4 regions of the Bradyrhizobium sp. USDA 372 genome follow, and region 1 is predicted to be linked to each of the others. Evidence: predicted binding sites of a transcription regulator. Region 1 holds the regulator's gene; each other region holds the start of a gene.
What was found. Region 1 encodes PhoB, which activates phosphate uptake and scavenging genes when phosphate is short. Its sites were predicted from a motif close to TGTCATNNANCTGTCAT; they were not measured.
Positions count from the first base shown of each region.

Region 2: the regulator PhoB is predicted to act here: its motif matches at 4,834-4,850, upstream of AB7M16_RS31985 (inorganic phosphate transporter).
Region 3: the regulator PhoB is predicted to act here: its motif matches at 4,807-4,823, upstream of AB7M16_RS20075 (DUF2794 domain-containing protein).
Region 4: the regulator PhoB is predicted to act here: its motif matches at 4,742-4,758, upstream of phnC (phosphonate ABC transporter ATP-binding protein).

Region 1 covers NZ_JBRJHR010000001.1:3,546,552-3,553,834, reverse strand. The annotation lists gene pstC (phosphate ABC transporter permease subunit PstC) at 1-410, shown strand, start outside; gene pstA (phosphate ABC transporter permease PstA) at 415-1,260, shown strand; gene pstB (phosphate ABC transporter ATP-binding protein PstB) at 1,257-2,078, shown strand; gene phoU (phosphate signaling complex protein PhoU) at 2,090-2,806, shown strand; gene phoB (phosphate regulon transcriptional regulator PhoB) at 2,821-3,528, shown strand; gene AB7M16_RS16870 (GcrA family cell cycle regulator) at 3,799-4,311, opposite strand; gene AB7M16_RS16865 (acetylornithine transaminase) at 4,772-5,980, shown strand; gene argF (ornithine carbamoyltransferase) at 5,980-6,915, shown strand; gene AB7M16_RS16855 (Hsp33 family molecular chaperone) at 7,086-7,283, shown strand, end outside.
Region 2 covers NZ_JBRJHR010000001.1:6,847,322-6,854,604, reverse strand. The annotation lists gene AB7M16_RS32005 (Y-family DNA polymerase) at 1-1,256, opposite strand, end outside; gene AB7M16_RS32000 (ImuA family protein) at 1,153-1,941, opposite strand; gene AB7M16_RS31995 (putative DNA modification/repair radical SAM protein) at 2,104-3,339, shown strand; gene AB7M16_RS31990 (UdgX family uracil-DNA binding protein) at 3,339-4,781, shown strand; gene AB7M16_RS31985 (inorganic phosphate transporter) at 4,899-6,527, shown strand; gene AB7M16_RS31980 (M20 aminoacylase family protein) at 6,678-7,283, opposite strand, start outside.
Region 3 covers NZ_JBRJHR010000001.1:4,238,008-4,245,290, forward strand. The annotation lists gene ccmA (heme ABC exporter ATP-binding protein CcmA) at 1-364, opposite strand, end outside; gene acnA (aconitate hydratase AcnA) at 606-3,326, shown strand; gene AB7M16_RS20070 (DUF1223 domain-containing protein) at 3,557-4,333, shown strand; gene AB7M16_RS20075 (DUF2794 domain-containing protein) at 4,890-5,261, shown strand; gene AB7M16_RS20080 (N-acetyltransferase family protein) at 5,378-5,908, opposite strand; gene AB7M16_RS20085 (Bax inhibitor-1/YccA family protein) at 6,132-6,923, opposite strand; gene AB7M16_RS20090 (ABC transporter permease) at 7,200-7,283, opposite strand, start outside.
Region 4 covers NZ_JBRJHR010000001.1:4,795,829-4,803,111, forward strand. The annotation lists gene AB7M16_RS22595 (selenium-binding family protein) at 1-1,304, shown strand, start outside; gene AB7M16_RS22600 (hypothetical protein) at 1,388-1,975, shown strand; gene AB7M16_RS22605 (DUF1045 domain-containing protein) at 2,105-2,803, opposite strand; partial or broken gene AB7M16_RS22610 (alpha-D-ribose 1-methylphosphonate 5-triphosphate diphosphatase) at 2,822-4,015, opposite strand; gene AB7M16_RS22615 (chloramphenicol acetyltransferase) at 4,012-4,683, opposite strand; gene phnC (phosphonate ABC transporter ATP-binding protein) at 4,859-5,668, shown strand; gene phnD (phosphonate ABC transporter substrate-binding protein) at 5,735-6,670, shown strand; gene phnE (phosphonate ABC transporter, permease protein PhnE) at 6,744-7,283, shown strand, end outside.

The DNA of each region.
Region 1 (7,283 bases):
TGCTGCCTTTCATCACCTCGATCTCGGTCGATGTGTTCAAGACGGTGCCGCCGGTGCTGAAGGAAGCCGCCTATGGCGTCGGCTGCACCACCTGGGAAGTCGTCCGCAGCGTCGTGATCCCCTACACCCGCGTCGGCATCATCGGCGGCGTCATGCTGGCGCTGGGCCGTGCGCTCGGCGAGACCATGGCGGTGACCTTCATCATCGGCAATTCGTTCAAGATCTCCTCGTCGATCTTCGCGCCGGGCACCACGATCTCGGCCGCGATCGCATCCGAGTTCGCCGAGAGCGACGGCCTGCACCAGTCCGGCCTGATCCTGCTCGGCCTCCTGCTGTTCGTGCTGACGTTCTTCGTGCTCGCGGCCGCCCGGTTGATGCTGCTGCGCCTGGAAACCAAGGCGGGGAAGTGAAGTCATGAACCCGATCTATTCGCGCCGCCGCCGCTGGGACATCGTCATTCGCGGTCTCTGCATCGCAGCCGCTGCGTTCGGCGTCACCTGGCTCGCGCTGATCCTGATGACGTTGCTCTACAACGGCCTGGCCGGGCTCAACCTCCAGGTCTTCACCGAGAACACGCCGCCGCCCGGATCGAACGAAGGCGGTCTGCTCAACGCCATCGTCGGCTCGCTGATCATGACCGTGATCGGCGTCGGCATCGGCGCGCCGCTCGGCCTGTTCGCCGGCACCTATCTTGCCGAATACGGCCGCAACGACAAGCTGACCTCGGTGATCCGTTTCATCAACGACATTCTCCTGTCGGCGCCCTCGATCATCATCGGCCTGTTCATCTACGGCGCGGTGGTGGTGCCGATGCGGGGCTTCTCGGCGATCGCGGGCAGCCTCGCGCTCGCCGTCATCGTGATCCCGGTCGTGGTGCGCACCACCGAGGACATGCTGCTGCTGGTGCCGAATCCGCTGCGCGAGGCGGCCTCTGCGCTCGGTCTGCCGCGCTCGCTGGTGATCAAGCGCATCGCCTATCGTGCCGCGCGTTCGGGCCTCATCACCGGCGTGCTGCTGGCGACCGCCCGTGTCGCGGGCGAGACCGCACCGCTGTTGTTCACGGCGCTGTCGAACCAGTTCTTCAGCCTCGGCCTGAACAAGACGATGGCGAACCTACCTGTCACCATCAACAACTTCGTGCAGAGCCCCTACGAATATTGGAAGCAACTCGCCTGGAGCGGCGCGCTGCTCATCACCCTGACCGTGCTTGCCCTGAACATTGGCGCGCGCATCCTTGGCGCCGAGAGGACTGCAAAATGAGTGAAATGTCTGTTTCCGTCAGCGCGCCGACCGTTCATCCCGGCTCGCAGCCGCTGCCCGAGGCGCCCGCCAAGGTCACCGCGCGCAACCTGAATTTCTACTACGGTGAGCACCACGCGCTGAAGAACATCAATCTGACGCTCGGCACCAACCGCGTCACGGCGTTCATCGGCCCGTCGGGCTGCGGCAAGTCGACCCTGCTGCGCATCTTCAACCGGATGTACGACCTCTATCCGGGCCAGCGCGCCACCGGCCAGCTGCTGCTCGACCAGACCAACATCCTCGACGCCAAGCTGGACCTCAACCTGTTGCGGGCCCGGGTCGGCATGGTGTTCCAGAAGCCGACGCCGTTCCCGATGACGATCTACGAGAACATCGCCTTCGGCATTCGTCTGTACGAGAAGATCTCGAAGTCCGAGATGGACGGCCGCGTCGAGAAGGCGCTGCGCGGCGGCGCGCTGTGGAATGAGGTCAAGGACAAGCTCAATGCCTCCGGCCTGTCGCTCTCCGGCGGCCAGCAGCAGCGCCTCTGCATCGCCCGCACCGTCGCGGTGCGGCCCGAGGTGATCCTGTTCGACGAGCCTTGCTCGGCGCTCGACCCGATCTCGACCGCCAAGGTCGAGGAGCTGATCCAGGAATTGTCCGAGAATTACACGATCGCGATCGTCACCCACAACATGCAGCAGGCGGCGCGCGTCTCCGACAAGACCGCCTTCATGTATCTCGGCGAGTTGATCGAGTTCGACGATACCAGCAAGATCTTCACGTCGCCGAGCGATCGGCGCACGCAGGATTACATCACCGGCCGGTTCGGCTGAGGAGACGGAATATGGGTTCTGAACATACCGTAAAGGCCTTCGACAGCGACCTTCAGGAGCTCACTCGCCTGGTCGCCGAGATGGGCGGCATCGCCGAGCGCATGATCGTCGATTCCGTCGACGCGCTGATCCGCCGCGACGTGGCACTCGGCCAGCGCGTCGTCACCACCGACGCCGATCTCGACGCGCTGCAGAAGCGCATCGAGGAGCGCGCCGTGCTCACCATCGCCCGCCGCCAGCCGATGGCCGTCGACCTGCGCGAGATCGTCGGCGCCATGCGCGTTGCGACCGATCTCGAGCGCATCGGCGATCTTGCCAAGAACATGGGCAAGCGCGTCGCGGCGCTGGAGACGGATTTCCATCCGCTCAAGCTGTTCCGCGGCCTGGAGCACATGACAGACCTCGTGCAGCAGCAGGTCAAGAGCGTGCTCGACGCCTATGCCGCGCACGATTTGCCGGCGGCGATGGCGGTGTGGAAGGGCGACGAGGAAGTCGACGCCATCTGCACCTCGCTGTTCCGCGAGCTCCTCACCTACATGATGGAGGATCCGCGCAACATCTCGTTCTGCATCCACCTGATGTTCTGTGCCAAGAACATCGAGCGGATCGGCGACCACGCCACCAACATCGCCGAGACCGTGTTCTACATGATCGAGGGCCAGGCGATCACCGACAAGCGGCCGAAGGGCGACATGACGACCTTCGCCACGACGGTGCCGAATACCTAAGGAGCGACGACAACATGGGCGCACGCATTATGGTGGTAGAGGACGAGGAAGCTCTCACCGAGCTTCTCCGCTACAACCTCGAAGGCGACGGCTATGACGTCGAGACGGTGATGCGCGGCGACGACGCCGACACCCGCCTCAAGGAGCACATTCCCGATCTGATCGTGCTCGACTGGATGCTGCCGGGCCTGTCGGGCATCGAGCTGTGCCGGCGGCTTCGGACCCGTCCCGAGACCAAGCAGCTGCCGATCATCATGCTCACCGCGCGCGGCGAGGAGAGCGAGCGGGTACGGGGCCTCGCAACCGGCGCCGACGATTACATCGTCAAGCCGTTCTCGGTGCCGGAGCTGCTCGCGCGCGTGAAGGGTCTGCTCAGGCGCGCCAGCCCCGAGCGGCTCGCCACCGTGCTCGCCTATGGCGACATCGAGCTCGACCGCGACAAGCGCCGCGTGGCGCGCTCGGGCCGGCCGATCGATCTCGGCCCGACCGAATATCGCCTGCTGGAGTTCTTCCTGGAGCATCCCGGCCGCGTGTTCTCGCGCGAGCAGCTGCTCGATAGCGTCTGGGGCCGCGACATCTATATCGATGAGCGTACCGTCGACGTCCATATCGGCCGCCTGCGCAAGCTGCTCAATCTCGGCCGCGAGCAGGACCCGATCCGCACCGTCCGCGGCGCCGGCTACGCGCTGGATGATCGCTTCGCGAAGGCCGAGCAGACGTAGGCGTTTCGAGCTGTTGTTTGGCGAGCTGTGGCCACAATCTCAGCCGTCATCCCGGCGCGCGCGCAGCGCGAGCCCGGGATCTCAGCGCGAGCGCTTGCGCTCGTCGCGATCAACCCAAGGACTTTGTTTGGCGAAGACCCGGCGTGACCATCTCGCGCAGCAATTGCGCCCTGTGGTTATGGATCCCCGCCTTCGCGGGGATGACACTGAGTAGGTGGCGCCGTCATCGTGTGACGGCTGTAATCTCGGCGATCAACTAATCCCGCAAGCTCAGCGCGTGCTCGGCTTCGCCGGTGCGCGACGGCGGTCCGCTGCGGGCTGATAGGCCACGCGCGAATGCTGGGCGCAATAGGGCAGGCCCGAGAGCGCCTTGCCGCCGCAGAAGAAGAAATCCGGGCTCGAGGGATCGCCGACCGGCCAGTGGCAGGTCGCCTCGTTCAATTCCAGCAGCGACAGCCGCTGGCTCATCGGCACCACGTTGTCGTAGGTAACCGGCTCGGCTTCCACCTCGACCTCGAAGGCCTGCGCCAGCGCGGTGTTACCGCGCGCAACGGGTCGCGTCACGCGCATCATGTGCTGCGCGGGCCGTGCCTTGCGCGGCCGCGGCGCTGCCGATGAAGGGCTCTTGGCGCGGCCGGACAGGCCGAGCCGGTGCACCTTGCCGATCACGGCATTGCGGGTCACATTGCCGAGCTCCGCCGCGATCTGGCTGGCCGAAAGTCCGGCCTCCCAGAGCTTCTTCAGCTGCTCGACGCGATCATCGGACCAGGTCAAAACCGTCATTGCACCCTTTCCCTCGCAGCGCGCCTGCCATCCTGGAGCCTTCGCCGCGATTGCCTAAAGCCTTGAAAAACCCGTGCCGCCAGAATCCCTTAAGGCTCGCCGGGCGCGCTCAAGACGCCCGAACGTTTACGCCGGTACATGAGGACTTTTGGGATCAGAACTGCTGCACGAGATGTCGTATCTGACAGTCCAAACGCTACAATATGGCGTGACTCCCGCGCAAGAGTCCGCCGACTCGCTTCCACATGTTCCGTGGCGAAAAACCCGCAAAATCGGCACCGCAAGACTACGGATTCAGCGTTTCGCGAGGCTTTCCGGGCGGCATTGACACCCGTCTTTCCAAGCATAAGATAGTGCCACGTGCCGCCCTTAAAAGGCGGCACGTTTCGTTTTCCGGGGCCGGTCAATGGTGCGTTGCGCAATGCGTGCCTCACACCGTCCGCAACATTCAAGTGACGTCATGACTAACAGCGCCGCGCCGCATTTGCTCCCCGTCTTCGCCAGGGCCGACCTCGGTTTCGAGCGCGGCGAAGGCTGCTGGCTGATCGCGACCAATGGTGATCGCTATCTCGATTTCACCTCGGGCGTGGCGGTGAATGCGCTCGGCCACGTTCATCCCGCGCTGGTCAAGGCGTTGCAGGAGCAGGCGACGAAGCTCTGGCACATGTCGAACCTGTTCCAGAGCCCCGATGGCGAGAAGCTCGCAAGCCGCCTCTGCAATGAGAGCTTCGCGGACTTCGTGTTCTTCTGCAATTCCGGCGCCGAGGCGCTGGAAGGTGTGGTCAAGCTCGTCCGCCATCATCACTTCTCCAAGGGCCATCCGGAGCGTTATCGCATCATCACCTTCGAGGGTGCCTTCCATGGCCGCACGCTGGCGACGCTGGCTGCGACGGGATCTGCGAAATATCTCGAGGGCTTCGGTCCGCCGATGGACGGCTTCGATCAGGTGCCGCACGGTGACCTCGACGCCGTGAAGAAGGCGATCGGCCCGCACACCGCCGGCATTCTGATCGAGCCGATCCAGGGCGAGGGTGGCGTTCGTGCTGCACCTCCCGCCTTCCTGAAGGCGCTGCGCGAGCTCTGCAACGAGCGCGGCCTGTTGCTCGCCTTCGACGAGGTGCAGACCGGCATGGGCCGCACCGGCGAGCTCTTTGCCTACAAGCGCACCGGCGTCACACCGGACGTGATGTCGCTCGCCAAGGCGCTCGGCGGCGGCTTCCCGATCGGCGCGGTGCTGGCGACCGCGGATGCGGCCGCCGGCATGGGGCCCGGCTCGCACGGCTCCACCTTCGGCGGCAATCCGCTCGCGATCTCGGCTGCCAACGCCGTGCTCGACGTCATGCTCAAGCCCGGCTTCTTCGACCACGTGCAGAAGATGTCGCTGCTGCTCAAGCAGAAGCTCGCCTCCGTGATCGATCGTCACCCCGATGTCGTCAGCGAGGTGCGCGGCGAGGGCCTCTTGATCGGCATCAAGGCCGTGGTGCCCTCGGGCGATCTCGTCACGGCGCTGCGCGCCGAAAAGCTGCTCACCGTCGGGGCCGGCGACAATGTCGTGCGCTTCCTGCCGCCCTTGATCGTCACCGAAGCGGAAATCGAGGACAGCGTCGGCCGGCTCGAACGCGCCTGCACGGCGATCTCCTCCAGTCAGACCAAGCGGGCGGCAAGCTGATGAGCACGACGCCCAACAAAGCTCCAAAGCACTTCCTGGACATCAACGAGCTGCCGCTGTCGGAGCTCAAGAGCATGCTCGCCGCCTCTTCCGCCATGAAGGCGAAGCAGAAGGCGCAGCAGCCGGTCAGGCCGCTCGAAGGCAAGACGCTGGCGATGATCTTCGAGCGTCCCTCCACCCGCACCCGCGTCTCGTTCGACGTCGGCATGCGCCAGCTCGGCGGCGAGGCGATCATGCTCACCGGCGCCGAGATGCAGCTCGGCCGCGGCGAGACCATCGCCGACACCGCGCGGGTGCTGTCGCGCTATGTCGACGCCATCATGATCCGCATCCTCAATCACGATGCGCTGCTGGAGCTTGCGGCCAACGCCACGGTGCCCGTCATCAACGGCCTGACCCGGCGTTCGCATCCCTGCCAGGTGATGGCCGACCTCATGACCTATGAGGAGCATCGCGGCCCGATCGAGGGCAAGACGGTGGCCTGGACCGGCGACGACAACAACGTGCTGGCGTCCTGGGCCCATGCCGCCGAGCGCTTCAAATTCCAGCTCAACGTCGCAACGCCGCCGGAGCTCGCACCGAAAAAGGTCATGCGGGACTGGATCAAGGCGACGGGCGCGCCGATCGTGCTCGGTACCGATCCCGAGGCCGCGGTGCGCGGCGCCGATTGCGTCGTCACCGACACCTGGGTGTCGATGGGCGACAAGGAGGGCGAGCACCGTCACAACGTGCTCAAGCCCTACCAGGTCAATGCCAAGCTGATGTCGCTGGCCAAGGCGGATGCATTGTTCATGCACTGCCTTCCGGCCCATCGCGGCGAGGAGGTCACGGATGAAGTGATCGACGGCCCGCAATCGGTCGTGTTCGACGAGGCCGAAAACCGCCTGCATGCGCAGAAGGGCATCTTGGCCTGGTGCTTCGACGCGGTGAAGTGACCTTTCTGAAGCCCGGATGGAGCGCAGCGAAATCCGGGGTTCTCAGCGTGCGGAACGATCTCCCCGGATTACGCTGCGCTCCATCCGGGCTGCGCGGCCCGTCGTTCTGAGGACGACGGAATGCGGCCGTTCCCCTTCCATTTCCGCCCACCGACCCCAGATAATGCGCCATGGTTTTCCAATCTCCTGACATGAATACCGGGCCTGAAGGCCCGGTTCGCGCGCCATCATCGGTTCCGGTCGATGACGCCGTGCTGCCTTACGAGGTCGACGCGCTCGACGTGCGCGGGCGCCTGGTGCGGCTTGGCCCTGCGCTCGACGACATCCTCACCAAGCACGATTATCCCGCGCCGGTCGGCAAGCTGCTC
Region 2 (7,283 bases), 3.3 Mb from region 1:
GGCCATTCCGCCTGCATGGCAGCCGCGAGATGATGCTGCGCCGATGCGGCCAGCACCGCGCTTTCGGGGATGTGGGTATCCTGCGGCAGGTGCACGACGACGCGTTTTCCCCCGATGCGCGCGGCGATGCGGTCGATCAGCGCGGCGAGCTCGTCATTGTCGTGGACATGCGCATCGAGATCGCGTTGCTCCTGCACCACGATCTCGGTGCGGCTCGCCGACAACCGCACCATGTCGAAGCCGAAGCCGGGATCGAGGGGATCTGCGAGTGCATCGAGCCGCTCGCGGAACAGGCGGTCGATCACGGCGCTTCGCGTTACGGGACGTCCGGTTTCGACCGTGATCGTGCGCACCACGCCATCGGTGCGGAAGAATGCCGCTTCAAGTCGCCGTGCGCCTTTGCCCTGCTTCTCCATGGACGTAACAAGCGTGTCGGCCAGCCGCGACAGCGTCATCGCGATCATGGTGTCGGTCGCGATCGGCTCGGCAAAGCGTTTTTCCACGATGTAATCGGGCAGCGGTTTTCGCGGGCTAATCGGCGCATCGCCCTGCCCCAGCGCATGGGCGAGCAGCGTGGAGAAGCGCGCGCCGAACCGCGCCGTGATTTCGGAGGCGCTGCGCGATGCGACATCGCCGATGGTCTTCAGCCCGGCACGGCGCAGGCCGGTGGTGATGGCTTCACCTGCACCGAGCGCGGAGACTGGAAACGACCTGATCGCCTCCGCCTCGCCGCCATCGGCAACGATGGTGCCGGATGCCTGCCGCGTCAGCGTGCGGGCGCAGATCGAGGTGCCGGCGATCGCCGCGCTGACGGCAAAGCCTTGCCGGCCGAGCGCGCGGACCAGCGTCTTGAGCAGCGCGGCCTCACCGCCGAACAGATGGGCGCAGCCGGTGATGTCCAGGAACAGCCCGTGCGGCGCATCGAGCGCCACCAGCGGCGTGAAACGGTCGCACCAATCGGCGATATCGCTGAGCGTCTTGGCATCGGCGACAGGGTCGGCGTCGAACACACGCAGGTCCGGACACATCGCCCGCGCATTGGCGAGCGGCTGGCCGATATACAGGCCGAGGCGCTCGGCGGCCTCGTCCAGCGCATGGATCACCAGCGCATTGTTGTCCTTGATGACGACGATATCAGGCTCATGATTGGTCTTACCCAGCCCGGCGCTGCTGAAGAACCGCTGGATCCTGTCGATGGGCAGGCGCGGCAGCCACAGGCTGAGGATACGTCGACGGTTCACTGAACTGGCACTCATCACAATTCCATTCCATGATCCACCGGCCGCACGGGCCATGACGATTGCGCAAGAGTTCGGCATCGAACACCGGCGCGCCCCAGGCACTCCACACCGAGCCCGGCGGCGAATGCGCCGCCCGCAGCATCCATCGTGTTTCCGCGGTCGAAGGCAGCGGCTGCGCCGCCATCCGCAGCAAGAGGCCGGTAACGCCCGAGCCTTGCGCGGCGAGCGTCAACTTGCGGCTTGCCACGAGATCGAACTGTCTGGTCTCGCCCCACAGCTCGAGCACGACGGCGCCCAGCGCATCGCAGGCGAGCGCATCGGCCGAGGTGCGCAACGCGCTCTCGACATCGGCCGCGCGCACCATCACCAGGCGGCGCGGATCGAGGCCGAGCTCGGCGAGCCCGCTCATCGACAGCGCACCGGCTTCGAGCTCCGAAAAATCCTGTCGCACCCACAGCAGCGGCCGACGCGCGCTCACGCGTCCCGCAAGCCCCATGACAAAGCCCGTCGCGGCCGCGCCCTGGCGCCCCTCGCAAAACACCTCGTGGATCGCCGCGCGCGCGAGCCCGCCCTTCAGCGCGCTGTCGGCCTCGCTGTGGCCGAGCGCGACGCGATCGTGTTGATGCATGACCTCCGCCGTCTCGATGCGCTCGATCTGGCTGCGCAAGGTCGCAAGCGCGCTGATGCGTGCGCCGCTCATGCTCGCCGCTCCTTCAGGAATTGGTGCCGTGGTCTTCAAAAGAAGAACCAACGGCTGGCTCATTTGTTCATGATATGTTCTAATATAAAGCTAACGGTGCTCGAAGAGTCAATCGAATTGGCGCGCTGTCGGATTCATGAGTTGAATCAAAGGGATTCCCAAATGGACGTGCAACGCAAACTAGAGATTCTGGCGGATGCCGCCAAATACGACGCATCCTGCGCTTCCAGCGGCACCGAGAAGCGGGATTCCAGCGACGGCAAGGGCATGGGCTCGACCGCGCCAGGCATGGGCATCTGCCATTCCTACGCGCCGGACGGACGCTGCATCTCCCTGCTCAAGGTGCTGCTGACCAACGCCTGTAATTACGATTGCCTCTATTGCGTCAACCGCGCGTCCTCGAACGTAGCACGCGCCCGCTTCACCATCGACGAATTGGTCAAGCTCACGCTCGACTTCTACCGGCGTAATTACATCGAGGGCCTGTTTCTCTCCTCCGGCATCATCCGCAGCCCCGACTACACGATGGAGCAAGTGGTGAGCGTCGCGCGCAAACTGCGCGAGGAGCATCACTTCCGCGGCTACATCCACCTGAAGACCATTCCCGAGGCCGACGACGCGCTGATCGCAGAGGCCGGCAAATATGCCGACCGCCTTTCGATCAACATCGAGATGCCTGAGGAGACGAGCCTGCAGCAATTCGCGCCGGAGAAGGACGTGCGCGCGATCCGCCGCACCATGGGCCGGCTGCGGCTGAAGCTGGACGAGGCCGAGGAGAACCGCACAACGAAAACAAAGGCCAAGCCGCAGCGCTTCGCGCCCGCAGGCCAAAGCACGCAGATGATCGTCGGCGCAGACAGCGCCTCCGATCACACCATTCTCCACACCAGCGCCAACCTTTACGGCGCCTACCGGCTGCGGCGCGTCTATTACTCCGCCTTCAGCCCGATCCCCGATGCCAGCCGCGCACTGCCCCTGCGCGCGCCGCCGCTGCTGCGCGAGCACCGGCTCTACCAGGCCGACTGGCTGATGCGGTTCTACGGCTTCGATGTCGGCGAGATCGTCGACGACAGCGCGATGCTGCCGCTCGACATCGATCCCAAGCTCGCCTGGGCGCTGCGCCACCGCGACCGCTTCCCGCTCGACGTCAACCGCGCCAGCCGTGAGGAACTGCTGCGCGTTCCGGGCTTCGGCACCAGGACGGTCGACCGCATCATCGCAACAAGGCGCACCACCACGATCCGCCTCGCCGATCTCGCGCGGCTGCATGTGCCACGCAACAAGGCGCTGCCGTTCATCGTCCTCAGCGATCACCGCCCCTCATCGCATCGTCTCGATTCCGCCGGGCTGATCGAACGGTTCAAGCCGAAGGCAACGCAACTGGGATTTGGCTTCTGATGCAGTACATCACCCTCGACACCGAAACCGATTTCGACGGCTGGCGCAATGCCGCGCGCAGCCTCGTGCTTCACCACGTGCCGCCCAGCGACGTCACCTGGACCGTGCAAGGCGGCGAAGCCGAGTTGTTCGCGTCCCCCGCGCCGTCTCCGATCCTCGAGGTGAACGACGGTACCTTCAACGTATCAGGCAAATTCGTCGAGCTCGCCAAGGCGGCGATCCTGCATCGCGACGGCGAGCGCTTTGCGATCCTCTATCGCTTGCTGTTCCGGTTGAAGGACAACCACGATCTCATCGAGGTCGCGACCGATCCTGATGTCGCGCGCGTCACTTCCATGGCGAAAGCGGTCTATCGCGACGAGCACAAGATGCATGCCTTCGTCCGCTTCCGCGAGATCGGCCGGGAACGCCAGGCGCATTACGTCGCCTGGTTCGAGCCGGAGCATCATATCGTCGAGCTCGCCGCGCCGTTCTTCGTCAAGCGCTTTGCCGACATGCCCTGGTCGATCCTGACCCCGGACCTCTGCGCGCATTGGGACGGCCATGCGCTCTCGTTCACGCCGGGCGTCAGCAAGAGCGAGGCGCCGGGCGAAGACCGTCTCGAGGAAACCTGGCGGCGTTACTACGCTAGCATCTTCAATCCGGCCCGGCTCAAGGTGAAGGCGATGCAGGCCGAGATGCCGAAGAAATATTGGAGGAACCTGCCCGAGGCTTCGATCATTAAGCCCTTGATCGAGGACGCCGAACGCATGACCGGTGCCATGATCGCCAATGCCGCAACCGATCCGCATAAGCCTCAGAAGCGGCCGGAGGCTCCGATGAAACGCAAGCCAGCTGCCGACGATCTCGAAACGCTCCGCGAGGAGGCCGCGCATTGCCGCGCCTGCCATCTGTACAAGGACGCGACGCAGACCGTGTTCGGCGAAGGCCCTGAGAATGCCAACATCATGTTGGTCGGCGAGCAGCCCGGCGACAAGGAAGACCTCGCCGGTCACCCCTTCGTCGGCCCGGCCGGGCAGATGCTCGACCGCGCGCTGGAGGAGGCCGGCGTCGACCGCAAGAAGGTCTATGTCACCAACGCGGTGAAGCACTTCAAATTCGTGCCGCGCGGAAAGATCCGTCTGCACCAGAAGCCGAACACCCCGGAGATCCGGGCGTGCCGGCAATGGTATGAGCGGGAAGTTTCGGCAATCCAGCCCGATCTCATCGTGGCGATGGGCGCAACTGCCGCGCAGAGCGTGTTCGGCAAGATCACTCCCATCGGCAAGAACCGCGGCCGATTGATCGATCTTCCCGACGGGCGCAAGGCGCTCGTGACGGTGCATCCGTCCTATCTGCTGCGGCTGCCCGATCCCGAAGCCAAGGTGCTGGAGTATCGACGCTTTGTCGAGGATCTGAAGATCGCCGCCGGCTTGCAGAAGAAGGCCGCACGCGCCGCCTAAGCACTGGCAGGACAACGGCATACTTGCAGGAAAACGGCTTTCGCGCCTCGGTTGTCATCCAGGCTTCAAATCCATCGCGGACAATGCCTTGACCTGAAAGTTAAGGGGCGTCCAGACATGACCGATGTTGCATTCGACCGCGCGGTAGCAGATCCCGCGCCCGTCCAGCCGGCCTCGCGGCCAAATCTCGACAAGGGCTTCAATCCGCTGACGATGATCCTGTTCTTCGGCATCCTCGCCGCGGGCCTGCTGTTCGTCGCCTACAGCATCTATGTCGACGTCAATGCCACCGGCGCGCGGGTCACGACCTACCTGCCCTACATCCTCCTGTTCGTCGCGCTCCTGATCGCGCTGGGCTTCGAATTCGTCAACGGCTTCCACGACACCGCCAATGCGGTGGCGACCGTGATCTACACCCATTCGCTGCCGGCCGAAGTCGCGGTGATGTGGTCGGGCTTCTTCAACTTCCTCGGCGTGCTCCTGTCCTCCGGCGCGGTCGCCTTCGGCATCGTCTCGCTGCTGCCGGTCGAGCTGATCCTCCAGGTCGGCTCCAGCGCCGGCTTTGCCATGGTGTTCGCGCTGCTGATCGCCGCGATCCTGTGGAATCTCGGCACCTGGTTTTTCGGCCTGCCCGCCTCCTCCTCGCACACGCTGATCGGCTCGATCATCGGCGTCGGCGTCGCCAACGCCGTCATGCGCGGCCGCGACGGCACCTCGGGCGTGGACTGGACCAAGGCGACCGAGATCGGCTACGCGCTGCTGCTGTCGCCCCTGTTCGGCTTCATCTGCGCCGCCACGCTGTTGCTCCTGCTCAAGTTCATCGTGCGCAACCCGGCGCTCTATTCCGCGCCGGAGGGCAACAAGGCGCCGCCGCTGTGGATCCGCGGCCTCTTGATCGCGACCTGCACCGGCGTCAGCTTCGCGCACGGCTCGAACGACGGCCAGAAGGGCATGGGCCTGATCATGCTGATCCTGATCGGCACCGTGCCGACGGCCTACGCGCTCAACCGCGCGCTGCCGGAATCGCAGGTCGTCCAGTTCCAGAAGACCTCCGATGCGGCCGCCAAGGTGATCTCGGCGAAGGGCGCCGGCCACAGCATCATCGGCGATCCCCGCCCCGCCGTGACGCAGTACATCACGCTGCGCCACATCAACGAGGGCACCTATCCCTCGCTTGCCGTGCTGGTGAAGGATGTCGGCGACCAGGTCGCCAAATATGGCACGCTGAACAAGGTGCCCGCGGAAGCCGTCGGCAACACCCGCAACGACATGTACATGACCTCCGAAGCGATCCGCTTCCTGATGAAGGACAAGGAGAACGATCTCACCAAGGAGGAGATCGCGACGCTGAACGCCTACAAGGGATCGCTCGATGCCGCCACGAAGTTCATCCCGAACTGGGTGAAGATCGCGGTCGCCATCGCGCTCGGCCTCGGCACCATGATCGGATGGAAGCGCATCGTCATCACGGTCGGCGAGAAGATCGGCAAGAGCCATCTCACCTACGCGCAAGGAGCGTCCGCCGAGCTCGTGGCCGCCGCCACGATCGGCGCGGCCGACGTGTTCGGCCTTCCGGTCTCCACCACGCATGTGCTGTCGTCGGGCGTCGCCGGCACCATGGCGGCGAACGGTTCGGGCCTGCAATGGTCGACGATCCGCAACCTGCTGATGGCCTGGGTGCTGACGCTGCCCTGCGCGATCATGCTGTCGGCGACGCTCTATGTGATCTTCTCGCGGATGTTCTGAGAGTCGCTCCCTCTCCCCGTTCTTACGGGGAGAGGGCTGGGGTGGGGGGCTCCATCCGAGAAAATAGTGACAGATGGACTCGCGGAGAGTCCCCCTCACCCGGCGCTTCGCGCCGACCTCTCCCCGCAAGCGGGGCGAGGTGACGAAAAGCTACGACGCCGCGAGCTGCTCCTCGACCAGCTTCACCCAATAGGACGTGCCGTAGACGATCGCCTCGTCGTTGAAATTGTAGGCGGGGTGATGCAGGCCGGCGCTGTCGCCGTTGCCGCAGAAGATGAAGGCGCCTGGCCGCGCTTCCAGCATGTAGGCGAAATCCTCGCCGCCCATCAGCGGCGCCATCTCGTGCACATGGGATTCGCCCGCGACCTGCGTGGCGATGCGCCGTGCCACCTCGGTTTCCGCGGCATGGTTGTTCACGACGGGATAGTTGCGCTTGTAGTGCAGGTCGATCTTGGCGCCGGTGATCTGCGCCACGCCCGCCACGACCTCATGCACGCGCTTCTCGACCAGCTTGCGCACCTCCGGCGTCAGCGTGCGGATGGTGCCTCTCAGCGTCGCGGTCTGCGGAATGACGTTGCGGGCGTTGCCGGCGTGGAACTCGCAGATCGAGATCACCGCCGATTCCAGGGGATCGACGCTGCGGGAGACGATCGACTGCAGGGCCGTGATTACCTGCGCGCCGACCAGCACGGAATCGACGCATTTGTGCGGACGCGCGGCGTGGCCGCCGAGGCCTTCGATCATAATGTCGACCTC
Region 3 (7,283 bases), 690 kb from region 1:
AATGGGTGGCGTGGTCGAGGCCGACCTTGGCGAGGCTGTCAGCCGCATCGAAGCGCTCTCCTCCAAGAAAATCAGCCCAAAACGTCAGGTTTTCGGCAACGCTCAGCGCCGGCTTCAGGGCATCGCGATGGCCGAGATAGTGGCACTGCTCCGCCAGGGTCAGCTCGCCATCGCCCCCGTCCAGCGCGATCGTCCCGCCGGCGGGAACGAGCAGGCCCGCGATCAGCCGCAGCAGCGAGGTCTTGCCCGATCCATTGCGGCCGACGACCGCGACGGCCTCGCCCGAGACGGCCGCGAAATCGAGCCCGGCGAACACCTCGCGTCCGCCGCGCACGCATCTCAGCCCGTGACCGGACAGCTGCATGTCGCCCTGGTTCAATCCGCTCACAGCCGGGCCTCAGGAAATCTTGGGGTAGCGCATGGGAATTTTTGGCTCGCGGATTGCTGCAGCACGATAGTGGCTGTGGCGGCGCGGTTAGAAAGCTTCTATAAGCCCGGAACTACTTGATGCAGCAACTCAACCTGCCCCTGCAAGCGGCCCAGCCTGATACGCTGACGGTGTTAAAATACCCTGCCGGGTATAACTAACAATTGGGATCTCCTACATGACCTCGCTCGACAGCTTCAAATGCAAAAAGACCCTCAAGGTCGGCGCCAAGACCTATGTCTATTACAGCCTGCCTACCGCCGAGAAGAATGGTCTGAAGGGAATTTCCAAACTTCCCTATTCGATGAAGGTCCTGCTCGAGAATTTGCTGCGCAACGAGGACGGCCGCTCGGTCAAGAAGGAAGACATCGTCGCGGTGTCGAAATGGCTGCGCAAGAAGTCGCTGGAGCATGAGATCGCCTTCCGCCCGGCGCGCGTCTTGATGCAGGACTTCACTGGCGTGCCCGCGGTGGTCGACCTCGCTGCGATGCGCAACGCGATGCAGAAGCTCGGCGGCGATGCCGAGAAGATCAATCCGCTGGTGCCGGTCGATCTCGTCATCGACCACTCCGTGATCGTGAACTTCTTCGGCGACAACAAGGCCTTCGGCAAGAACGTCACCGAGGAATACAAGCAGAACCAGGAGCGCTACGAGTTCCTGAAGTGGGGCCAGAAGGCGTTCTCGAACTTCTCCGTCGTGCCGCCCGGCACCGGCATCTGCCACCAGGTCAACCTCGAATATCTGGCCCAGACGGTCTGGACCAAGAAGGAGAAGATGACGGTCGGCAAGAAGACCGGCACCTTCGAGGTCGCCTATCCCGATTCGCTGGTCGGCACGGATTCGCACACCACCATGGTCAACGGTCTCGCTGTGCTCGGCTGGGGCGTCGGCGGCATCGAGGCGGAAGCCTGCATGCTCGGCCAGCCGCTGTCGATGCTGCTGCCCAATGTCGTCGGCTTCAAGCTGAAGGGCGCGCTGAAGGAAGGCGTCACCGCGACCGACCTCGTGCTCACGGTGACGCAGATGCTGCGCAAGCTTGGCGTGGTCGGCAAGTTCGTCGAGTTCTTCGGTCCCGGTCTCGACCACCTCTCGGTCGCCGACAAGGCGACGATCGCCAACATGGCGCCCGAATACGGCGCGACCTGCGGCTTCTTCCCGGTCGATGCCGCCGCGCTCGATTACCTCAAGACCTCCGGCCGTGCCTCGGCCCGCGTTGCGCTGGTGCAGGCCTATGCCAAGGCGCAGGGCCTGTTCCGCACCGCCAAGTCGCCCGACCCCGTGTTCACGGAGACGCTGACCCTGGATCTCGGCGACGTCGTGCCGTCGATGGCCGGTCCGAAGCGTCCGGAAGGCCGCATCGCGCTGCCCACCGTCGCGGACGGCTTCTCGCTCGCGCTCGCCAGCGAGTACAAGAAGGCCGAGGAGCCGGCCAAGCGCTTCCCGGTCGAAGGCAAGAACTTCGATATCGGCCATGGCGACGTCGTGATCGCCGCGATCACCTCCTGCACCAACACGTCGAACCCGAGCGTCCTCATCGGCGCCGGCCTGCTCGCGCGCAATGCGGCCGCGAAGGGCCTCAAGGCCAAGCCGTGGGTGAAGACCTCGCTCGCCCCGGGCAGCCAGGTCGTCGCGGAATATCTCGCCAATTCCGGTCTGCAGCCCGATCTCGACAAGGTCGGCTTCAACCTGGTCGGCTTCGGCTGCACCACCTGCATCGGCAATTCCGGTCCGCTGCCCGAGGAGATCTCGAAGTCGATCAACGACAACGGCGTCGTCGCGGCCGCCGTGCTCTCCGGCAATCGCAACTTCGAAGGCCGCGTCTCGCCGGACGTGCAGGCGAACTACCTGGCCTCGCCGCCGCTGGTGGTCGCCTATGCGCTCGCCGGCAGCGTCACCAAGAATCTCGCCACCGAGCCGCTCGGCGAGGGCAAGGACGGCAAGCCGGTGTACCTGAAGGACATCTGGCCGACGACCAAGGAGATCAACGCCTTCATGAAGAAGTTCGTGACCGCGTCGATCTTCAAGAAGAAGTACGCCGACGTGTTCAAGGGCGACACCAACTGGCGCAAGATCAAGACGGTCGAGAGCGAGACCTATCGCTGGAACATGTCCTCGACCTATGTGCAGAACCCGCCTTACTTCGATGGCATGAAGAAGGAGCCGGAGCCGGTCACCGACATCGTCGAGGCGCGTATCCTCGCCATGTTCGGCGACAAGATCACGACCGACCACATCTCGCCGGCCGGCTCGATCAAGCTCACCTCGCCCGCCGGGAAATATCTCAGCGAGCACCAGGTGCGTCCGGCCGACTTCAACCAGTACGGCACGCGCCGCGGCAACCATGAAGTGATGATGCGCGGCACCTTCGCCAATATCCGCATCAAGAACTTCATGCTGAAGGGCGCCGATGGCAACATCCCCGAGGGCGGCCTGACGAAGCACTGGCCCGACGGCGAGCAGATGTCGATCTACGACGCCGCGATGAAGTACCAGGAAGAGAAGGTGCCGCTGGTGGTGTTCGCCGGCGCCGAATACGGCAACGGCTCCTCGCGCGACTGGGCCGCCAAGGGCACGCGCCTGCTCGGCGTGCGCGCCGTGATCTGCCAGAGCTTCGAGCGCATCCACCGCTCCAACCTGGTCGGCATGGGCGTGCTGCCGCTGACCTTCGAGGAAGGCACCTCCTGGTCGTCGCTGGGCCTCAAGGGCGACGAGAAGGTCACGCTGCGCGGCCTCGTCGGCGACCTCAAGCCGCGCCAGAAGCTGACCGCGGAGATCGTCTCCGGCGACGGTTCGCTGCAGCGCGTTTCGCTGCTCTGCCGCATCGATACGCTGGACGAGCTCGACTACTACCGCAACGGCGGCATCCTGCACTACGTGCTGCGCAAGCTCGCGGCGTAAGCGCGGATTTGTGAACGATGGCTCACTGCGAAGTGAGTAGAAGCCTTAACGAAGGCGGCCTATCAAAGGCCGCCTTCGCGCGTTTGCGGTACGCTTCAGATGGGCCCGCCCGGCGGAATACCTCCCCTTGGACGGTGGCCCGGATGGATGAATGTACCGCGCCCCGTAAGACTACGGTGACCATCCGGCGATAAGATTTCCCCTGAGAGCAACGGTGTGCGGCGTTCGACATGACGACAATGACGGCTTCCCATCTGATTCCACGTTGGTCCGGTGCCCTCTGGTCGGGAGCTCTCGGCATATGTGCGATCATCGCCGTCATTCGTCCTGCCGAGGCTGATCCCCGCGCCGTCGTCGAATTGTTCACCTCGCAGGGCTGCTCCTCCTGCCCGCCCGCCGACCAGATCATCGGCGATCTCTCCAAGGATCCCTCGGTCATCGCGCTGAGCATGCCGATCGATTATTGGGACTATCTCGGCTGGAAGGACACGCTGGCGGATTCGCGTTTCTCTGCACGGCAGCGCGCCTATTCGCGCATGCGCGGCGACCGCGAGGTCTACACGCCACAGGTCGTGGTCAACGGCTCCACGCATGTCATCGGCAGCGATCGCGCCGGCATCGAGAACGCGATCGGCAAGACCGACAAGGGCAACGGCGTGATGAGCGTGCCGGTGACGATGTCGCTCTCGGGCAAGCAGATCAACGTGTCGGTGGCCGCGAGCAAGGAGCCCACGGTCTCGCATGGCGAGGTCTGGATCTGCTCGATCGCCAAGTCGGTGCCGATCGCGATCACCCGCGGCGAGAACCGCGGACAGCAGGTCACCTATCACAACGTGGTGCGCAACCTGCTCAAGGTCGGCGACTGGACCGGCCGTCCAGAGAGCTGGACGGTGCCGATCGAAAATCTCACGCGCGACGGCGTCGACGGCGCAGTGGTCTACGTCCAGGACGGCAGCCGCGAGCGACCGGGCCCGATGTTGGGTGCGGCGTACACGTCGCTGCATTGAAGCAAGCAGAACGTCTCAGCAACTGATGCTTCGCCATTCCGGGGCGCGCGAAGCGCGAACTATGCTGCGCAATTGCGCACCTGAGAATCCATCGATCCATTGTGCAAGCTGAGCAATGGATTTCCGGGTTCGCGCCAAGAGGCGCGCCCCGGAATGACAGTCACCGGAAACATCCCGACACAAACAAAAAAGGACCAACTTGCGTTGGCCCTCCTTGTCGTGCGTACAGACCCGATCCTGTTCGACCCCGGGGGGCTGGGGGCTGAGGAATCCGGAACCGAAAGGACCGGGTCAACGCACACCAGTCTTTTCGCAATGCAGGGCGGCGGGCGGTTGGCGGAAAAGCGGCGATACTATGATTCCTGCTAACGATCCCGTGACGGTTTGCCGCGACGGAGTTCCACCCTTGCGTGTGCCCCGACGCACTGTCGATTCGACCGGTTGAGCCCCTTGCGGCGCGGAACGGTTGGCGCAATCATGCAAGTGTCATGAACGCGGTTCCGGGGACGGTCTTCGCGGACCCGGGTCATAGCCGTGCGATGAGGAGGCGCTTCCCATGAGTCTGACGTCGGAGGATGCCGAGCCGAGCGAGCAGCGCGCGGCGGCGCGTCCCGCCGCGGCGCATGCGCCGCCGAACCGGGTGACCTTCAACCGGCTCGAGCTGCACCGGATTCTCAATCTCTACGGTCGCATGGTCGCCGACGGCGAGTGGCGCGACTATGCCATCGACTTCCTGAAGGACCGCGCCGTGTTCTCGGTCTATCGCCGTGCCTCGGAAGTGCCGATCTACCGCATCGAGAAGGACCCGCGCCTCGCGCGCAAGCAAGGCATGTACAGCGTGATCTCGGCGACCGGCCTGATCCTGCGCCGCGGCCACGAGCTCGAGCGCGTGCTGCTGGTGATCGATCGGAAATTGGCGGTGGTGTAGCGGCACGAACGCTGCCGTAGGGTGGGCAAAGGCGCACCGCGCCGTGCCCACGTCCTATCTCAATCGCCGCGAACGGTGGGCACGCTTGCGCTTTGCCCACCCTTACGAAACCGAGCTTACTTCCCCGGCACCGTGCGCGCGCCCTCGCCGAGGTCGCGCTGCATCATCACCGTGTCCAGCCAGCGCCCGAATTTCAGCCCGACGCTGGGATGCGTGCCGATCATCTTGAAGCCGCACCTTGTGTGCACGCCGATCGATCCGGCATTGGCGGAATCGCCGATCACCGCGATCATCTGGCGGAAGCCGCGCGTCTCGCATTCGGCGATCAGCCGTTCCAGCAACAGCGAGCCGACGCCGCGGCGGTGGAAGGACGGATCCAGATAGATCGAGTTCTCCACCGTGAAGCGGTAGGCAGGCCGCGGCCGGTAAGCGCCGGCATAGGCATAGCCGGCCACGCTCCCGTCCAGCATGGCGACGAAGTAGGGATAGCCGCCGTCGATCAGCGCGCGATAGCGGCGCGTCATCTCCGTAAGGTCAGGCGGCTCCAGCTCGAACGTCGCCGTGCCCTCGCGGACGGCCTGCTGGTAGATGGCGGTGATGGCGGGAAGGTCGGCCTCGGTGGTGGGCCTGATATCGGGTGCGGACATGGCGGGAAGGATAGAGCCTTCATCCGACTGCTGGAAGGGGGCTACGCCGCCTCCGCAGCGTCATTGCGAGCGCAGCGAAGCAATCCAGAAATGCATCCGCGGAGGGACTCTGGATTGCTTCGCTGCGCTCGCAATGACGGTGTTTGTGGCCGCCCCCGCGACCCCCCAAACAAAAACCCCGGCCTCTCGGCCGGGGTTCGTGTCGTTCGCTCGGTCCTGTCGCCTACTCGCGCTGGCCGAGGAGCTGCAGCAGCAGCGTGAACAGGTTGATGAAGTTCAGGTACAGCGACAGTGCGCCGGTGATGGCCGCACGCTCTGCGATGTCACCGCCGGCCGAGGCATAGCCGTAGATGTAGTCGTTCTTCAGCCGCTGGGTGTCCCACGCGGTGAGGCCCGAGAACACCAGCACGCCGACCACCGAGACGATGAACTGCAGCATCGAGCTGGCCAGGAACAGGTTCACCAGGCTGGCGATGATGATGCCGATCAGGCCCATGAACAGGAACGAGCCCATCCCGGTCAGGTCACGCTTGGTGGTGTAGCCGTAGAGGCTCAGCGCACCGAAGGTGGCCGCGGTGATGAAGAACACCCGCACGATCGAGGTGTGGGTGAACACCAGGAAGATCGACGACAGCGAGATGCCCATCAGCGCCGAGAACACCCAGAACAGGATCTGGGCGGTCGAGGGGGCCAGGCGGTTGATGCCCGCCGAGATCACGAACACCATCGCGAGCGGCGCGAGCATGAACAGCCACTTCAGGGGGCTGACGAACATGGCGTAGCCGAACGGCGTCAGGAACAGCTTGCCGACGCGGACGGCGTCCGCCGTCGGGACGTCGGTCACGGCGGCCATGTAGACGCCGAGCGCGGCAAGGCCGGTGATGGCCAGGCCAATGCTCATGTAGTTGTAGATGCGCAGCATATAGGCGCGCAGGCCGGCATCGACCGTCGCGGCGTCGACACGCCCGGCGGCCCTGCCGAAAGGAGAAGCGTAGTTACGGTCTAGGTCCGACATGGTCGAATTCCCGTTGGTTGGTCCGGTCCGGCATGAGGGTCGCCATGCCGCCGGTTCGTCAAATTCAATCTCGGAGACCGCTGCCAGCCGACTAAATTTTGGCTCACAATCGGGGCCCCGAACCCATTCGATATGTGGGAAACTAACACATTCGCTGCAACCTTCCACGCGCGGCCGAATGTCGCCCTTGGCGGTAATCCTGACGTGGAGCTGACGAGCAGCGTGGTTAATCGCGGAAACCGGGGCGATTCCGGCTCGATCCGCCGCTTCAATTTGTCACAAATTTCGCAACACCGTCGCGGGCTTTTTGTTCAATGCCAGCAGCGTGCCGGCAAGGCCGAGCCCGACGGTGACGACCAG
Region 4 (7,283 bases), 1.2 Mb from region 1:
ATTTCTCAAAGCCGGACGCTCTCGCGGTCATCGACGTCAAGCCGGGATCGCCGACCTACAGCCAGATCGTCCACACCGTCACAATGCCCAACAAGGGCGATGAGTTTCATCACTTCGGCTGGAATGCCTGCTCCTCCGCTCTGTCGCCGCTCGCCGGACACGCCTTCATCGAGCGGCGCTATCTCATCATCCCCGGGCTGCGCTCGTCGCGGATCTACGTCATCGACACCAAGCCCGATCCGACCCAAGCCAAGATCCACAAGATCATCGAGCCAGAGGAGGTCTTCAAGAAAACCGGCTACTCGCGGCCGCACACGATCCATTGCGGGCCGGACGGCATTTACGTGAGCACGCTGGGCGGCGGCGGCAAGGACGGCACCAACGGACCTCCGGGCGTCTTCATCATGGATTGCGAGACGTTCGAAGTTCTTGGACGATGGGAGATCGACCGTGGCCCGCAGACGCTGCATTATGATTTCTGGTGGAATCTGCCGCGCGACTACATGGTGACGAGCGAATGGGCGTTGCCGCCGCAGTTCGAGAACGGGATCGTCCCGGAAGATCTGCTTGCGAACAAATATGGCCATCGTCTCCACTTCTGGGACCTTCGCGCCCGTCGCAACGTCCAGACCATCGACCTCGGCGCCAATCATCAGATGGCGCTGGAGGTGCGGCCGGCGCACGATCCGGTTCGCGAGTACGGGTTCGTCGGTGTGGTGGTCGACACCACCAACCTCGAAGCATCGATCTGGACCTGGTGGCGCGAGGATGGAAAATTCCATGCCGAGAAGACGGCGACGATTCCTCCTGAACCCGCGCCCAAGGAGCAGCTGCCGCCGCTGCTGCAGGGATTTGGCGCCGTGCCGCCGCTGGTGACGGACATCGACCTGTCGATGGATGACCGGTTTCTCTATGTCTCGTGCTGGGGGACGGGTGAGATGCGCCAGTACGACGTCAGCGATCCCAGAAAGCCGAAGCTTGCGGGCTCAGTCCACATCGGCGGTATCGCGCGGCGCACGCCCCATCCGAACGGCAAGGCCTTTGCGGCAGGTCCGCAGATGGTCGAGATCAGCCGCGACGGCCGGCGCGTGTACTGGACCAATTCGCTCTATTCCACCTGGGATGACCAGTTCTATCCCGACGGGGTTCCGGGCGTGGAAGTCATGGCGAATGTCGGTCGCAACGGTGGCCTCGAGCTCGACAAGAACTATTTCGTGAGTTTCCCCGACGGATATCGTGCGCACCAGATCAGGCTCGAGGGCGGCGACTGTTCGACGGACTCCTTTTGCTACCCGTCGGTCTAGATGGGACGCATGCGAGCCCGGCCCTTGGCTGGCTGTGGCTCGCGCTTGTTGCGAGCGGCCTCTACCACGGGGTCAATCCGGGAATGGGATGGCCGCTCGCCGTTTCGGCCGGGCTCATGGACAAGAGCCCGCGCGCGCTCTTCCGTGCATTGTGGGCTCTGGCGGCCGGGCATCTGCTGGCAACACTTCTCGTGTTGCTGCCGTTCGCCTTCCTGCTCGTGCTGGCCGCGTGGCAGCGCCCGATCCAGATCGTCGCGAGCCTTCTCGTCATCGGCTTTGGCGTCTATCGGCTGATCGACCGGCGTCATCCGCGCACGCTGGCACGAATTCCGCCGACGCAATTGGCGCTCTGGTCATTTGCCGTCGCCATCGCTCACGGCGCCGCCCTGATGCTCGTGCCGATCTATCTCGGGCTCTGCAAGGCCTTCGAGCTCGATGCCGGCCATGAGGCGGCGGGCGCGCTGATGAAGGCAAATCTCGGGATGGCGGTGCTGGTGTCCCTGGTGCACGTTGCCGCCATGGTCGGCGCCGGCGGATGTCTGGCGTGGCTGGTCTACCGCCATCTGGGATTGAGGTTCGTCTCGCGAAGCTGGTTCAACCTGGATGCAGTCTGGGCGACCAGCCTCGTTGTGGTTGGCGCGGTGGCGCTCGCTTTCAATCTTGCGAGCTAGCGCTAATTTGGTTGAGTATGTCTTTCAAACGTCATTGCGAGCGAAGCGAAGCAATCCAGATTTTCCCTCTGGAAACAGTCCGGATTGCTTCGTCGCTTCGCTCCTCGCAATGACGGAGGACGTGGTGAACTATCTTGCCAGAGCCCACTCGCCGGTGATGCGAAATCTTGCCTTGGCATCATCCTGCTTGAACAGCGCGATGCGGTCGACCGCTAGCGCGTCGAGCTTCAGCGCCGCAAAACGCTCCCGCAGCATCGCCAGGATCGGCCCGCGCCGTTCCGCATCCAGGCGCCCCGTCAGCGTCATGTGGAAGCGGAATTCTTCCATCACGTAGGGATAGCCCCAGCGGTCGAGATAGTCCCGCTGCCGCTCGCTGAGCTTCTCCGGCTTGCGCCGGGCGCGATCTTCCGCCGTCAGCGCGGCGCGAAATGGGTCGAACTCGCGAACGCAATCGGCGGCAAGTTGCTGCAGAGCTTCGACCGGCGCGGCCGGAATAACAGCAATGAAGCCGCTGATGGAATCCACAATTGGCGAGATCACGGGATGCGGCCGCGCCTCGGCGGCGAAGGCCGCGCAGGCAGCCTTCAGATCGACCTCGGTCTTGCCCGATACCAGGGCCATCGGCGCCTTCAGCGTGGCGTGAAAGCCGTATTTGCGGGGATCGGCGCTGACCTCGCGCCAGTCCGGCGCGACATGCAGCGCTTGTCGCGGAAACGGCAGCTCGTCTCCGGTATAGGCGTCATAGCCGAGCAGCTCGGCGCCGAAGCGGGAGAGGGCGCTGTCGCTGCCGGTGGCAAAATAGATCGCGTAGCGGGGGAAACCTGTCATTACCTCAGCATAACCAATTCATGCCGCAACGATAGCCTCGCGCGGCGTTGCTGCCGTGGTGAGCAGCCGCGTCGCGTCGGTGAGATGCACGAGCTTGCCGCCTGAGATCACCGCGATCAGCCGCGGCCGCAGCTCCAGGCTGTCGTCGACGAGGAGAATGTCAGCGCGGCGTCCCTCCGCGAGCAGGCCGCGATCGGTGAGGCCGGTTGCGCGCGCCGGGCCGGCGGAGACCAGATCCCAGGCCTGAGCCAGCGGCACCACGCCATCGGCGGCCAGGCGGAACGCGGCGAGCAGCTGCGCCGGATAGTAATAGTCCGACGCCAGCACCGAGCAGAGCCCTTTGGCGATCATGTCGGAGGCCCTGGTCCAGCCGGTGTGGCTGCCGCCCCGCACGACGTTCGGCGCGCCATAGACGATGGCATCGCCGTGGCTGGCCGCAGCGCGCGCCGTTTCCTCGTTGATCGGAAATTCCGCGATCAAGGCGCCGAGCTCGCGAAAGTCCCGGCGCATCGTTGGGCTCGCGTCGTCATGCGAGAGCATCCGCACCTCGGCTGCGCGGGCAAAAGCGGCCAGCCGTGATACCGAAGCCGGCACCTCGGCGGCGCGCGAGACCACGCGCTCGACCAGCTTGTCAAAATCCTCGCTCGACAGCCCGGTGCGCTCCACCATGCGGTTGCGCTTGCGCGGCTTGGCCATGTCGGCGACCGTGCCGTCCATGTGATCATTGAAAGCGAACAGGTCGACGCGGCCCTCGCTGAGTCATTGTGCAATCTCGGCCTCGGCATCGAGATTGTAGGTCTCGTGCCGCAGGTGGAAGCGGGTGTCGGCGGCGAATTGCGGGCGCTGCCGCTCGATCGCCTCCATCAGGCCGCGCGCATTGTCGGCGCTGCGCAGGCCCGGCTCCCAGGAGCAGGTCGTGGCGTGAAACACGGTGGTGATGCCATTGCTGATCGCCTGGCGGTCGCTGTCGGCGAGCGCAACGTCGATCGGAAAGTCGACGCCGGCGCGCGGCATCATCTGCCGCTCGAAGGCATCGCCATGCAGATCGACGATGCCGGGCAGAACCAGCAAGTCACGCGCGTCGAGCGCCAGCCGCGCCCGGCCGCGAGAGGCATCGATCGCTGCAATGTCCGTTCCGGAGACGAGAAGAGAGGTTTCGGCGAGCTCGGCGCCGATCAAGGCCCGGCCGCCTTCGATGAATATGTCTGTCACGCGACCGCGCTTCGTTTGCTGGCAGGGGAATTGGCGAGTGAGCTTGCCCGTGCTTCGTATGTCGAGAGGAAATCTTCAATCCCGAGCTTGCGGAAATGGGGCAGCGCCTCGCGCAATTTGTCGTGATCCCAGTCCCACCAGGCAAGCTTTGCAAGGCGTCCGGCGATCTCCTCCGAGAACCGCCGCCGTACGATACGGGCTGGGTTGCCGGCGACGATGGTGTAGGCCGGCACGTCCTTGGTGACGATCGCGCCGGCGGCGATCACCGCGCCGGTGCCGATGTTGCGGCCCGGCAGCACGATCGCGCCATGGCCGATCCAGACGTCATGGCCGATATGAACGTGATGCTGGCGCCGCCAGTCGAAGAACTCGGAATCGTCGCTCGCACCCTCGAAATAGGCGCTGGAGCGGTAGGTGAAGTGAGCCTGCGTGGCGCGATGCATCGGATGGTTGCCGGGATTGATCCGGGTCATCGCCGCGATCGAACAGAATTTTCCGATGGTGGTGTAGGTGATCTGCGCGTCGTTCACGACATAGGAGTAATCGCCCATCGCCACTTCATGCAGGATGGTGCGGGCGCCGACCTCGGTATAGGCGCCGAGCCTGGTCTCGTGCAGCTTGGCCGAGGGATCGACGGTCGGCTGAACCGAAAGAGCTTTGGCGGCCATGTTGCATCCGAAGTGCGAGGGCGGGGCGTTTTTCTTCGAGCGGCTGGATGACGATGTCATGACAACGAGATGACAGGGGATGACGTGCGTAGGATCGCCGCATCGCAGCGCGTGTGTCACACAAGTGTTAAGCACGGGCGTTAGCGGTTGGCTCCAGCTACTCTGGAGCCCCTGTATGCTGGTGGTTGAAGGCCTGACGTGTCGCTTCGGCGCGAAAGCCGCGGTGGACGACGCTTCGTTTCAAGTTTCCCCCGGTGGCTTCGTCGGTGTGATCGGGCGATCCGGAGCCGGCAAGTCGACGTTGCTGCGGACCATCAATCGCCTTGTGACGCCGACCGGGGGACGCATCCTGTTCGACGGCGTCGACGTCACCTTGCTGCGCGGCAAGGAGCTGCGGCAGTGGCGCGCCCGCTCGGCGATGATCTTCCAGCAGTTCAATCTGGTCGGTCGGCTCGACGTGCTCACCAATGTCCTGATGGGTCGTCTCGCCACGATGCCAGCCTGGCGCTCGCTGTCGCAGGCCTGGCCCGAGCAGGACAAGGCGCTGGCGATGTCGGCGCTCGAGCAGTTCGACATCGCTTCGCTCGCTGCCCAGCGGGCCGACCAGCTCTCCGGCGGCCAGCAGCAGCGCGTCGCGATCGCCCGCGCGCTGGTGCAGCAGCCCGACATCATCCTCGCCGACGAGCCGATCGCCTCGCTCGATCCGCGCAACACCAAGATCGTGATGGATGCGCTTTTGCGTATCAACAAGCATTTCGGCATCACGGTGCTCTGCAACCTGCATTCGCTCGATCTCGCCCGCACCTATTGCGACCGCCTGATCGGAATGGCCGCCGGTCGCGTGGTGTTCGACGGCGCGCCGGCCGCGCTGACCGATCACGTCGCGCGCGAGCTCTACGATCTCGAAGCTGCCGACGTCGTGGGTGGCCTGCCTGTCCCGGCGCCCGAGGGCGTGCCGGCGCTCGGAACCGCCGCGGCCGCCTAAAGCCGCATCGCACCTGTTCAATTGCCAGTTTGCGTCAACCGACCCCCAACCGATGAAGAGGGTATCATGATCACTCGCAGATTAATCCTGGCTGGCGCCGCTGCGCTCGCTTTCACCGCCTCCGCCTCGGCCGACGACTGGAAGGCCAAATACCCCGAGCTGACCTTTGCGGTCGTTCCGGCCGAGAACGCGTCGGGCGTCACCGAGCGCTGGGCACCGTTCATGACTTATCTATCGAAAGAACTCGGCGTAAAGGTCACGCTGCGCATCGCCAACGACTATGCCGCGGTGATCGAAGGCCAGCGCGCCGGCAATATCCACATCGCCAGCTACGGCTCGGCCGCGTTCGCGCGTGCCCGCCTGACCGGCGTCAAGGCCGAGGCCTTCGCCAACGACATCAACGCCGACGGCTCGACCGGCTACTATTCCGTGTTCTTCGTCAAGGCAAGCAGCGCCTACAAGAAGATCGACGACCTGAAGGGCAAGAACCTCGGCCTCGTCGACCCGAACTCGACCTCCGGCAACAACGTGCCGCGCTTCGAGCTCGACAAGATGGGCATCCACGATGCCGACGCCTATTTCGGCAAGGTCGTCTTCACCGGCAGCCACGAGAACGCGATGCTGGCGCTGGCGCAGGGCACGGTCGAAGTCGCTGCCAACCAGTGGACCAGCGACGACGATTCCACGCTGGCGCAGATGCTGACCAAGGGGATGCTGAAGAACGCCGACGGCTCGGCGATGAAGAAGGACGATTTCCGCATCATCCACAAATCGGCGCCGATCATCAACGGCCCCTATGCCTACAATTCCGACCTGCCGGAAGACGCCAAGACCGCCATTGCCAAGGCGTTCTTCGACGCGCCGGCCAAGGACAAGGCCGCGTTCGACCGTCTCTCCGACGGCCAGAAGAAGGGCTTTCATCCCGCCACCACCAAGGACTGGGATGGCACGATCGAGCTGATCAAGTTCGTCGACGCACTGCGTAAGAAGAAGGCGTCCTGAGTCTTCGGGACGATGCACCTGAGCCGGGTCCCAAAGACCCGGCTCTTTCTTTGACGGGACCTGTTTCGACCCCATGACGACAGCGGTTTCGATCCTCCCCGAGCAGCAGCTCGCCGCGCTCAACGCTGCCTATCGCCAGGCGGTTTCACGCAGGCGGCTTCGTCTCCTGTTGGGAGCGGGCGTGTTTGCCGCCGCGCTGGCTCTCGCCGCGATCGGCGCCGAAGTGAATTTGCGCACGCTGTTCACCTATTTCGGCAACTTCGTCAGCTATTTCGACCGCATCCTCACGCTCGACAGCGGCCAGCGGGTCTGGACCGATGTCGGCGAGTGGTTCTGGGGCTGGCGCAAATGGCTGAAGATGCTGGGTGAGACGCTGCTGATCTCCTATGTCGGCACGCTGATCGGCGCGACCTTCGCCTTCGCCCTCAATTTCTTCGCGGCCGAGAACACCTCGCCCGCGCCCTGGCTGCGCTTTACCGTGCGGCGCCTGCTCGAATTCGCCCGCACCGTTCCCGGCATCGTCTTCGCGCTGGTCTTCGTCATCGCCTTCGGGCTCGGGCCGATGGCGGGCGTGCTGGCGATTGCGATCCACTCCACCGGCGCGCTCGGAAAA